2 regions of the Paenibacillus sp. FSL F4-0125 genome follow, and region 1 is predicted to be linked to the other one. Evidence: riboswitches for the same ligand, from Rfam matches in the RefSeq annotation. Region 1 holds a riboswitch; the other holds the start of a gene.
The links. Region 1 has a riboswitch for cyclic di-GMP ahead of NST74_RS28795 (NPCBM/NEW2 domain-containing protein). Riboswitches for the same ligand answer to the same signal wherever they lie in the genome.
Positions count from the first base shown of each region.

Region 2: it holds a riboswitch for cyclic di-GMP, as region 1 does, so the genes downstream of both, NST74_RS01825 (anti-repressor SinI family protein) here and NST74_RS28795 (NPCBM/NEW2 domain-containing protein) in region 1, are expected to answer to the same signal.

Region 1 is NZ_JBBOZJ010000001.1:6,466,128-6,470,682, reverse strand. It holds gene NST74_RS28810 (hypothetical protein) at 85-495, shown strand; gene NST74_RS28805 (EAL domain-containing protein) at 437-1,069, shown strand; gene NST74_RS28800 (hypothetical protein) at 1,098-1,751, shown strand; cyclic di-GMP riboswitch class I at 1,909-1,998, shown strand; gene NST74_RS28795 (NPCBM/NEW2 domain-containing protein) at 2,254-4,555, shown strand, end outside.
Region 2 is NZ_JBBOZJ010000001.1:406,689-411,243, forward strand. It holds gene NST74_RS01820 (2-oxoglutarate dehydrogenase E1 component) at 1-1,517, opposite strand, end outside; cyclic di-GMP riboswitch class I at 1,990-2,074, shown strand; gene NST74_RS01825 (anti-repressor SinI family protein) at 2,102-2,257, shown strand; gene NST74_RS01830 (helix-turn-helix domain-containing protein) at 2,466-2,795, opposite strand; gene NST74_RS01835 (TasA family protein) at 2,955-3,575, opposite strand; gene sipW (signal peptidase I SipW) at 3,668-4,255, opposite strand; gene NST74_RS01845 (hypothetical protein) at 4,257-4,555, opposite strand, start outside.

The sequences.
Region 1 (4,555 bases):
ATTTACTAGAGTATACGGATTTCGATTGAGAAGAGCACTTCCGGGATCTTTTTCAGAGAATTGATTATTAAAGGGGTTATGAATGTGGCATGTAATCATTGTGTAGTAAGAGAGCTGAATTTTGAAATCAAGGCTCATGGTGAGCATAATCTAAGGATTTTACCTGAGGTTATTCATCACTTGAGTAGAAGTAATACGATACATAAGGTAGAAGAAAATGTGATTACGATTAAGGAGGCTGGGGTGCGGGATTTTCTAGATTTCTGTAATGACCATATGGAGTCGGAGCAGTTTGAATTCCGTATAGATGACCAAACATGGAGACCTCTATCCGAATTACCCACTGTACTTAATATGGAGTGGATTGATGAGGTTATAACTAAGGGCTTAGTTACTTGTCACTTCCAACCGATTGTGAACGTACGGGAAGAGATTTTTGCATACGAGCTCCTATCCAGATTTAAAAAAAGAAGATGGGTCCCTTATCTATCCTAATGAGATTTTTGCGGCGGCACGGAATCGTGGGCGTTTATATGCTTTAGACCGGTTATGTAGAATGACTGCTGTAAAATATGCTGCACCCTTAAATAAAAAAACATTTATTAATTTTATCCCAACGTCGATCTACGCGCCAGAGTTCTGCTTAAGATCAACCGTTGAACTGGCCAATCAATTAGGCGTCGATCCCTCTCTTTTTGTCTTTGAAGTTGTTGAGACGGAGAAAGTGGATGATCTCGCTCACTTGAAAGCTATTTTGACATATTACAAGGATCGGGGATTTGAATACGCTCTAGATGATGTTGGCGAGGGCTTCAGCACGATCGAGATGTTATGGGAGCTTAAACCCCATTACATGAAGCTGGATATGAAATATGTTCAGGGTGTGTCCAGCGATCTGAACAAACAGAAAATAGCTAAACAATTTTTAGAAAAAGCTTTAGAAATCCAATCCGTTCCTTTAGCAGAAGGTGTGGAGTTTAGAGAGGACTTTGAATGGCTCAAGCAGAGTGGTTATCAGTTGTTTCAGGGCTATTTATTTGGAAAGCCTGATCCTATTCCCAAACAGTGATCCTAAGGAGCATATCTCCGTCTAGAGGATGAGATGGATTTCAGGTCAGAGTCTGAGTACAGGCAAACCCCGGGGTTGTATAATTAAGGTAATTGAGAAGGGGGACGGGATGGATATGAAATGGCATAAGTACATCACGCGCTGGGCGGATTCTAGAGGGTTAGGTGGACGGGAAATTGATTATCAATGGCCGTCTCCATCATTTCCGGTGGTAAGTATCCGCAGCAATTTGGGTCGATACTCAGGTCAGGGGTATGGTTACGGAAGCAAGCCACAAGTGAAGACGGCTGTTGGTTTAATTGCTATTGGAGATGTAGCTATAGGCTTGATATCCATAGGTGCAATAAGCGTCGGTGTACTATCCGTAGGTGCTATATCACTGGGGATGTGGTTAGCGCTCGGAGCGATAGCACTTAGTTGGCTTGGCTTCGCTGCGGGAGCAATTGCGATTGCAGGAGTGGCTGTGGGAGCGATCGCGATAGCCGAAAAAGCATTGGGAGCGATAGCCATAGGCGATACAGCGTTTGGGGCGATAGCCATAGGGCGAATCGCTGGAGGTGTGATAGCTATTGGACAATGGGCATATGGTGTAATCGCTGTTGGAGAGCATGGCTTCGGGTTAATTCCGATCACGGGTGATGTGTGGAATTGGTTCCGGCGTTTGTTTGGGCTAGGAGATTAAGCGGCTAAGCAGTTCTAAAGTATCATTCATAGTCTGGGATAGTTAATAAAAAATATCTATCAGAACAGAAAAACTAATTGCAATTACCTATTCGGATTTCATACCAATTAATCATGCGATCAGATGTAGCGTTATGTTACTCTTTGTAATGTATTCGAAACTTCATAGGCAAACCTATGGAAATGTAGGGACGCAAAGCTATAGGGACTAAGGTTATTATAATAACTATTGTCAGCCAGCTGCCAAAGAGTGTATTACGCTTTTTGTTAAAATATAAGTGAGTATAAGTTATACACCTATACTTAATGTCTTATATTTCTCGCTTAAACGCGTATCGTCCTTAGAAGGGCGTCGAGGCGTTTATGCTTGTTAAAGTTTAATAAAAATTAAGTCTTAATTTTTATGGACTTTATACGCAATCAAGCTACTCTTTTGGGGTAGTTTTTTTTGTGCCCATTTTTGGGTACAGAAGAGATTCATATTACATCTGGGGGTAGAAAAGATGAAAAAAATGATTGCAATCGCTACATCGGCAGCCATGATAGCCAGTTTTTCGAGCGAGGCAGGTTATGCTTTAGCAAGTGATGTAAGCAAGGTAAGTGTAGTGAACAGCGTAGTACAAAGCAAAGCTGAGCTATTAAGCAGTGCGTCAGTTATTCCGTTTGATCTGTATGGAAAGGCTATCCTTAGCGCTTATAACGATGTTTTTAAAATGAATCCTGCAAATATTAAATCCATCACGAATAACGGTGGCAACTACTCAGGTTCACCAATAGCTAAGGCTATTGATGGCGATATGAGTACGCATTGGGAAACGGGCAAACCGAATAGCTCAACGTTTACGAATGAGGTTGTCTTTGTTTTTAATGAGTCCACGGAATTAAATAGAATTGTATACGCTGCAAGACAATCCGGTGCAAAGGGTAAGGGGTTTGCTCAGGAATTTGATATTTATGGCTCAACTACGGATGCAGGCGATTTTACACTAATATCCTCTGGAGAATATAAAGGCGGAGCAGGAGATGTTGTGGAGATTGAGTTTGCACCTACAGCTTTCAAGAGACTTAAATTTGTCTACAAAAAAGCTAACCAGGATTGGGCGAGTGCGGCTGAGTTTTCTTTTTACAAAGAAGATGTCGTATCGGCAAAGATGAAAAATTTATTTACAGATGATACCTTGAGTCAAATTAGTGCAGCATTTAATACGGTAGAGAAGTTAACAGCTTTAGAACAAGAAGTGCAGTTACATCCACTGTACACGCAGTTTCAAGCAGATATAGAGAATGCAAAGGTGCTTCTGGAGAACCATCAAGTAGAGGCAACGGCAGCTAAGGTTTCGAAGTTAAAGGGGTATGGCACAGCATATGAAAATGCCTATAGCGAAGCTTACAGAATGCCAAACTCAAACGTATCAAAAGTAACGGTGAATGGTGGAAGCTACCCAGGTACGAAACCGGAATACATGCTCGATGATCTGCCGAATACACATTGGGAAACGAACAAAAATAATGACGACAGCTTCACGAATGAAGTCGTGTTTGAATTAGCACAGGCCAAAGTATTAGACAGAGTGGCTTTCCTGGCTAGAGATAATCGCAAAGGGTTCCCAGAAGCTTTTGAAATCTATGCATCAGAGACGAGTAAGGGAGAGACCTTTCAGCTCGTATCTAGCGGAACCGCGACTAGTACGAACGACTTTCTGGAGTTTAAATTCGAGCCTGCGAAGTTTAAAAGATTGAAATTCAAGTTCACAAAAGCCAATATTAACAGACCTTTTGCGGCTGAATTTAGATTTTATACAGAGGATAAAATAAGCGAAGCTGTGAATGGTATTTTCACAGATGGAACGATGAGTGCGGTTATTCCTGCTTATAATAGCGCCAATGCAATCAATGAATTAGAAGAAGCGGCAAAAGTACATCCGCTCTATCCAATCCTTAAAGACTCATTGGATTTGGCTAAGAAGCTAGTAAATGGTGAAGTTCAAACCGAAGGCACCATTATTGAGGCTGAACAGCGTGGAGATATGAAAAAGCATGCACAGCAAAACCTGAGAATTGGTTTCGGTACGAACAACCAACCTACGGGACTCGTTGCAATGCCTGGAGATACGATCAATGTTTATGTAGATGTAGCTTCTACTGATAAATTGCCTGCAATAGTATTTTCGCAACAAGAGGCGGCTTGGAATGTTTGGGCTAGAAGCGTGCAATTACGTCCTGGTAAAAACACTATAACCGTTCCTGAGTTCGCGACGAATAGTTATTATGCACATGATGTGACTAAGGGCGGTACAGTGTATATCGTCAATCCATATACAGCTGAGGAACAAGGAAAAGCACCTTTGATCCGGTTCGAGGGGCTTACGAAGATCCCTATGATGACAAAGACCACAGATCCAGAACAATTCAAAGCCTTCCTAACCACCTACAAACAAAAATTAGATGAAGATAAGGCAGCACATCCGAATGTCCAAGATCGCAAACTTATTGATGTAGTAGAAATGGTCAGCGATCATGTTATTTTTACAGGAACGGCTACAGAAGCGTATAACAAGTTTATTACACAAGAAAACAATCCACTGAATACCGTAACCGGCTATGATACTTGGATGAAGACGATCTTTGACTTCTATGGCTTGGATGGCAGCAGCGAGATTCATGATGCCAAGCTAATTCGTGAAAATATTCGATTGATGCAGCCTTATGGTGCAATGTATGCCGCGGGAGATCATACTGGGATACAAATTGGGACCGTAGCGACGATGTTAGGTGATTTTAACAAAGTCTATCCTGGTTGGGGAT
Region 2 (4,555 bases), 6.1 Mb from region 1:
TCAGCTGTAAGAATCTTTTCACGCTGTAGTCGTTCAGCATAAACCTTGTAGACGGTTGGATGTTTACGCACCTTACTGTAAACAATAGGCTGTGTAGTATCAGGATCATCCATTTCGTTATGACCATGACGGCGGTAGCCGATGAGATCAATCACGAAATCCTTTTTAAATTGGTGGCGATATGCGCTAGCTAAACGGACAGCTGCTACACAGGCCTCCGGATCATCGGCGTTGACATGGACAATCGGGATTTCATACCCTTTGGCGATATCACTGGCATAATGCGTAGAACGGGAGTCTTCACTTTCGGTCGTAAAGCCGATCCGGTTATTAACAATGATATGGATCGTTCCACCATTCTGATAACCTTGAAGTTTGCCGATATTAAGTGTTTCTGCAACAATCCCTTCACCTGGAAAAGCAGCATCGCCATGCATTAGCACTGCTATAGCTTTACTGGTATCAATCTTAGGCAGTCCGGCAGTGCTCCGATCCTCTTGAGCGGCACGAGTGAAACCTTCCACGACAGGATTGACGAATTCCAAGTGACTTGGATTGTTCGCTAGTGTTATTCTTGTGCGTACGGTTTCTCCTTCACGGACAGCGCGGTCTGCACCGAGATGGTATTTCACATCACCCGTCCAGCCATAGTTAATGCCTGTAGAGCCTTCGGAAGGGAAGAGCTCCTTGTTTGGAGAATGATGAAACTCTGAAAATATAATATCATAAGGTTTGCCTAAAATATGTGCGAGAACGTTGAGACGGCCGCGGTGCGCCATACCCATCAGAATATGCTCTGCACCGTCATGCGCAGCAGCGCGTACGATTTCATCGAGCATCGGCACAAGAGCGTCGTTGCCCTCCAAGCTGAAACGTTTCTGGCCCACAAAGGTCTTGTGGAGGAAGGTTTCGAATTGCTCTACTTGAATCAGGCGGTTTAGTAGTTCTTTGCGTTCTGAATTATTTAAAGGTGCTGGTGAGCTAGTGGATTCTGCCTGTCTATTCAGCCATTGCAATTCTTTTTCCTCATGCACATGCCCGAATTCATAGGCGATAGTTTTGGTATATGCCTGACGCATACGCTGAACAGCATCCCATCCGGTATGCACGTCATTCGGTGCATTCTCCCAAATGAGTGTGGCAGGTAATGCGATCAGATCCTCACGGGTCAGCCCATAGGTTTCAAGTTCGAGATATTTAGCCATGGGATTGTGGTCCCGCTCAAGCGGATCAATTTCAGCGGCCATATGGCCATATATACGAATATTAGCGATTAACTTGGAAGCTCTTACTGCTTTTCTAAGCCATTCGGTGTCTCCCGAAATGCGAGGCTGTGGAGCCGGTTCGCTATCCGGTGTTAATGGTGGGGGACCCGAATTTGTAAAAAGTTCGCGATAATTATTCTCTACGGTGGATGGGTCTTTCACAAATTGCTCGTATCTTTCTTGAATGTAGCCTAAATTGGGTCCATAATACTTACTCCAAATGGATTCGTTATAGGGCTCTTTGGCTGCCATGAATACATCCTCCTCAACGGATGAACTCCATACGTGACATTTTGTGTCAATGCTTGTAGGAGCTGTGATGATTGCGGTTTCATTCCTCATCTTATTGTGCTACTTTCCACACATGTAATCAATTCATTCTTTCGTCTAATACGTTCGCAAAATGGTATGGGTTAGCTTGTTCTACTAAATAAAGAGTTGTTCTTTTTTATTACCCATTCTAAAGGCCTACTAAAATGATTCTATTATCCTTAATTTTAACTAAATAGGGGATGGGGCATTATTATATTGGGTTATATAATTTTATGAATAAGACGAGTATCGCGATAATAGGACAGGAAATTCTATAAAAGAACTTCTATTTTTTGTTTTTTAATGGAAAAACTAATCAGAAATCGACACACTTTTTCACTTTAGTATAGTATAATGTTATTGCAGTTAGCGTTTTTCATATATTTCAAAGTAGATCCTTTCACGTAAAGGGTCCAGTAAAAGGTAAACTTGCCGAAAGGCAGGGGCACAAAGTCGCGGGTCTAAGGTAGAAATACTATGACAGCCGGATTGCCTGGGGACGTAAAATCTTAGGAGGAGATTTTTTGGACAAGTCCAACCAGGGAAGCAACAAAGAACAGCAGGTCATTGATCTAGACGTAGAGTGGGTCCATTTATTATTAGCAGCTAAGAAGGCTGGCATAAAGGCAGATGAAATTCGTCGCTTCTTAAATGAGAAGACTGTGCAAGCCGTGCAGTAATACATTCAGAGCATTACATATCAAATGAGCACAGCGATAACTCGCTGTGCTTTTTTTCTTTATATTAAGCAGCTATAAGTTTCAGATGACACACTGTCCTTATATTCTAGTAGAATATAAAACGCCTTCGCAGTCCATTTAGGAGAACGAAGGCGCTTATGCTTGATAGTATGAGTAGAAGAGGATCTTATCAGATCAGATGGAAGGATTAATCCTTCTGATCCAGGCGCCATTTCTGGTAGTCCAGAAACTCCTTGAATTCGCGTTTGCTTATGCCTGAGGCCATAGCTTCCTGCACCAATCGGAACCATTCCGAATCTAAAGGTGATTCCTCAGCATCATTAGGTTCTCCATAGAGCAAAGCGTGGATGGATACCTGAAGCGCGTCGGCGATCTTTTCGATAAATTGGATTGAAGGATTGGATTGGATGTTTCTCTCCACATTGCTAAGATACGACTTAGCAACATCCGCTCTGTCCGCAAGCTCAGATAGGGACAATCCCTTTTCTAGGCGGAGATGCTGGATACGTTGGCCCATATTTTGTGGCACTATGCTGACGCCCCTCCGTAATTTTTGTTATTAGTATAGCAAATATCAATAAATTCGACAAAGATTATTGTAAAGAAAAAAGCAGCATCTACTTATCCGCTTTCCGGAATAAGAATCTGCTGCTCTTCGAATGGAAGACTTATTAGATTATTTAGCGGATCCAGCGGTTTGCTTACCTACGAAATCCCAAGTCAGAGTTAATGAATCTTTTTGGAAGTAGTTTTGCTCTTGGCCGTTATCAACAAATTCGAATTGAACGGTGAAGCTATCATTTGTGCCAGCCTTAATTCCAGATGCTTCGCTAGTACCCCAGATTGCATCAAGTCCAGTATTTTTTACGAGATCCGGTGTCTGAGTCTTCAAATCGGCCAGGGTAGTTTCCCAAACTACTTTCTCTTCACTACCAGGTAAGATGCCGCTTTTATCTTTATTCACCAGGAATTTAACTTTGATGAATTTTGCCAAATCGTTAGCGCCGTTGTTACCACCTACATCATTAATAGAGGTAGCTGTTTTGAGGAGGATCGAACCGATATCAAGTGTACCGTCATTTTTTAGTTTGAAGTCTCTTTTGATCGTATCGCCTGGCTTCAGATCCTTCAAATCAACGATAACAGAAGGATCAGAGTTCAAATCCAGTGTACCAGCTGCGAATGTAGCGGTGCTTTGTGCAGTGTCGCTAAAGTAAGCGAAAGTTCCTCCACCAATCAATGATAAACCCAGTGCTGCAGATGCTACGCCAAGACCCAATGTTTTTTTGATACCCATAATTAAAATTCCTCCTCGGTTTTTGTGGTTTTTTTTATAAAAGTTATATATTGTAACTTCCGGTTCGTAAGCGGAAGCGGACAATCAACGAATTACTGTATTTCAGTTGGAGGTGGAGAGGTGGGCAGTATAGCCGCATTTTTCTTTTCGAGTGCAGCTACAGCCTTCCATGATGAATACAGGGCATAGAGCAGGAGCATCAAGCCTGGTACGATCATGAGCACAACACTTCCAGCTTTGGAAACTGCGAAATTCATAGCGTAACCTACATAAGGAACAGTGACCCCGGTATACTCAGCTACAACATTTGTGGAACTGGTAGGGTTCATATCAGGCGCATCATTGTTATCGCCTTTCGTGCGATACATGGCTTCACCAGTAGCGTTGTTCATTGTTGCTTCTACAACACGGTGAGTAATGAGCAGGTTTTCTTCATTTCTAAAGGTGATAACATCGCCTTTTTTGAAGCGATTCATATCTCCTCCGGGTTTTAAAGCGACAATCGATCCGGTTTGAATCCCTGGCTCCATCGAACCTGAGAGTACCGATTTGATCTGGTATCCGAAGAAGGCAGGTTCACCGCCGGAGGCCTTGGATAACACTACGGCTATCACCAGCAGAATAAAGATCACAAGCATGATGCTCGATAATGTATTGTTGATCATTTTTTTAATCCGCATATTATTCTCCACCTTTGTCTTGTTGAAGGGCCGAAGGAGCTGGTGTTGCTGCCGGTGGGGAAGAGGTTGTAGCTTCCGCCTTTGGCGTCTCCTGAGGAACCTTTTGCTGTGGTATATCTTGTGGAATCGTTGGCTCTTCACCAACTTCCGGATCGACCGGGTTAGTGGCTGGGGCTTCAGGTTGCTCTTTATTTATGTTCTCTGGAGCAGCTTCACCTGTTGGTGGAGTCGCTTCCGTTTTTGCTTTCTCTTCAGCTTCAGCTTTCGCTTTGTCCTCTGCTTCTTGCTTTTCTTTTTTCT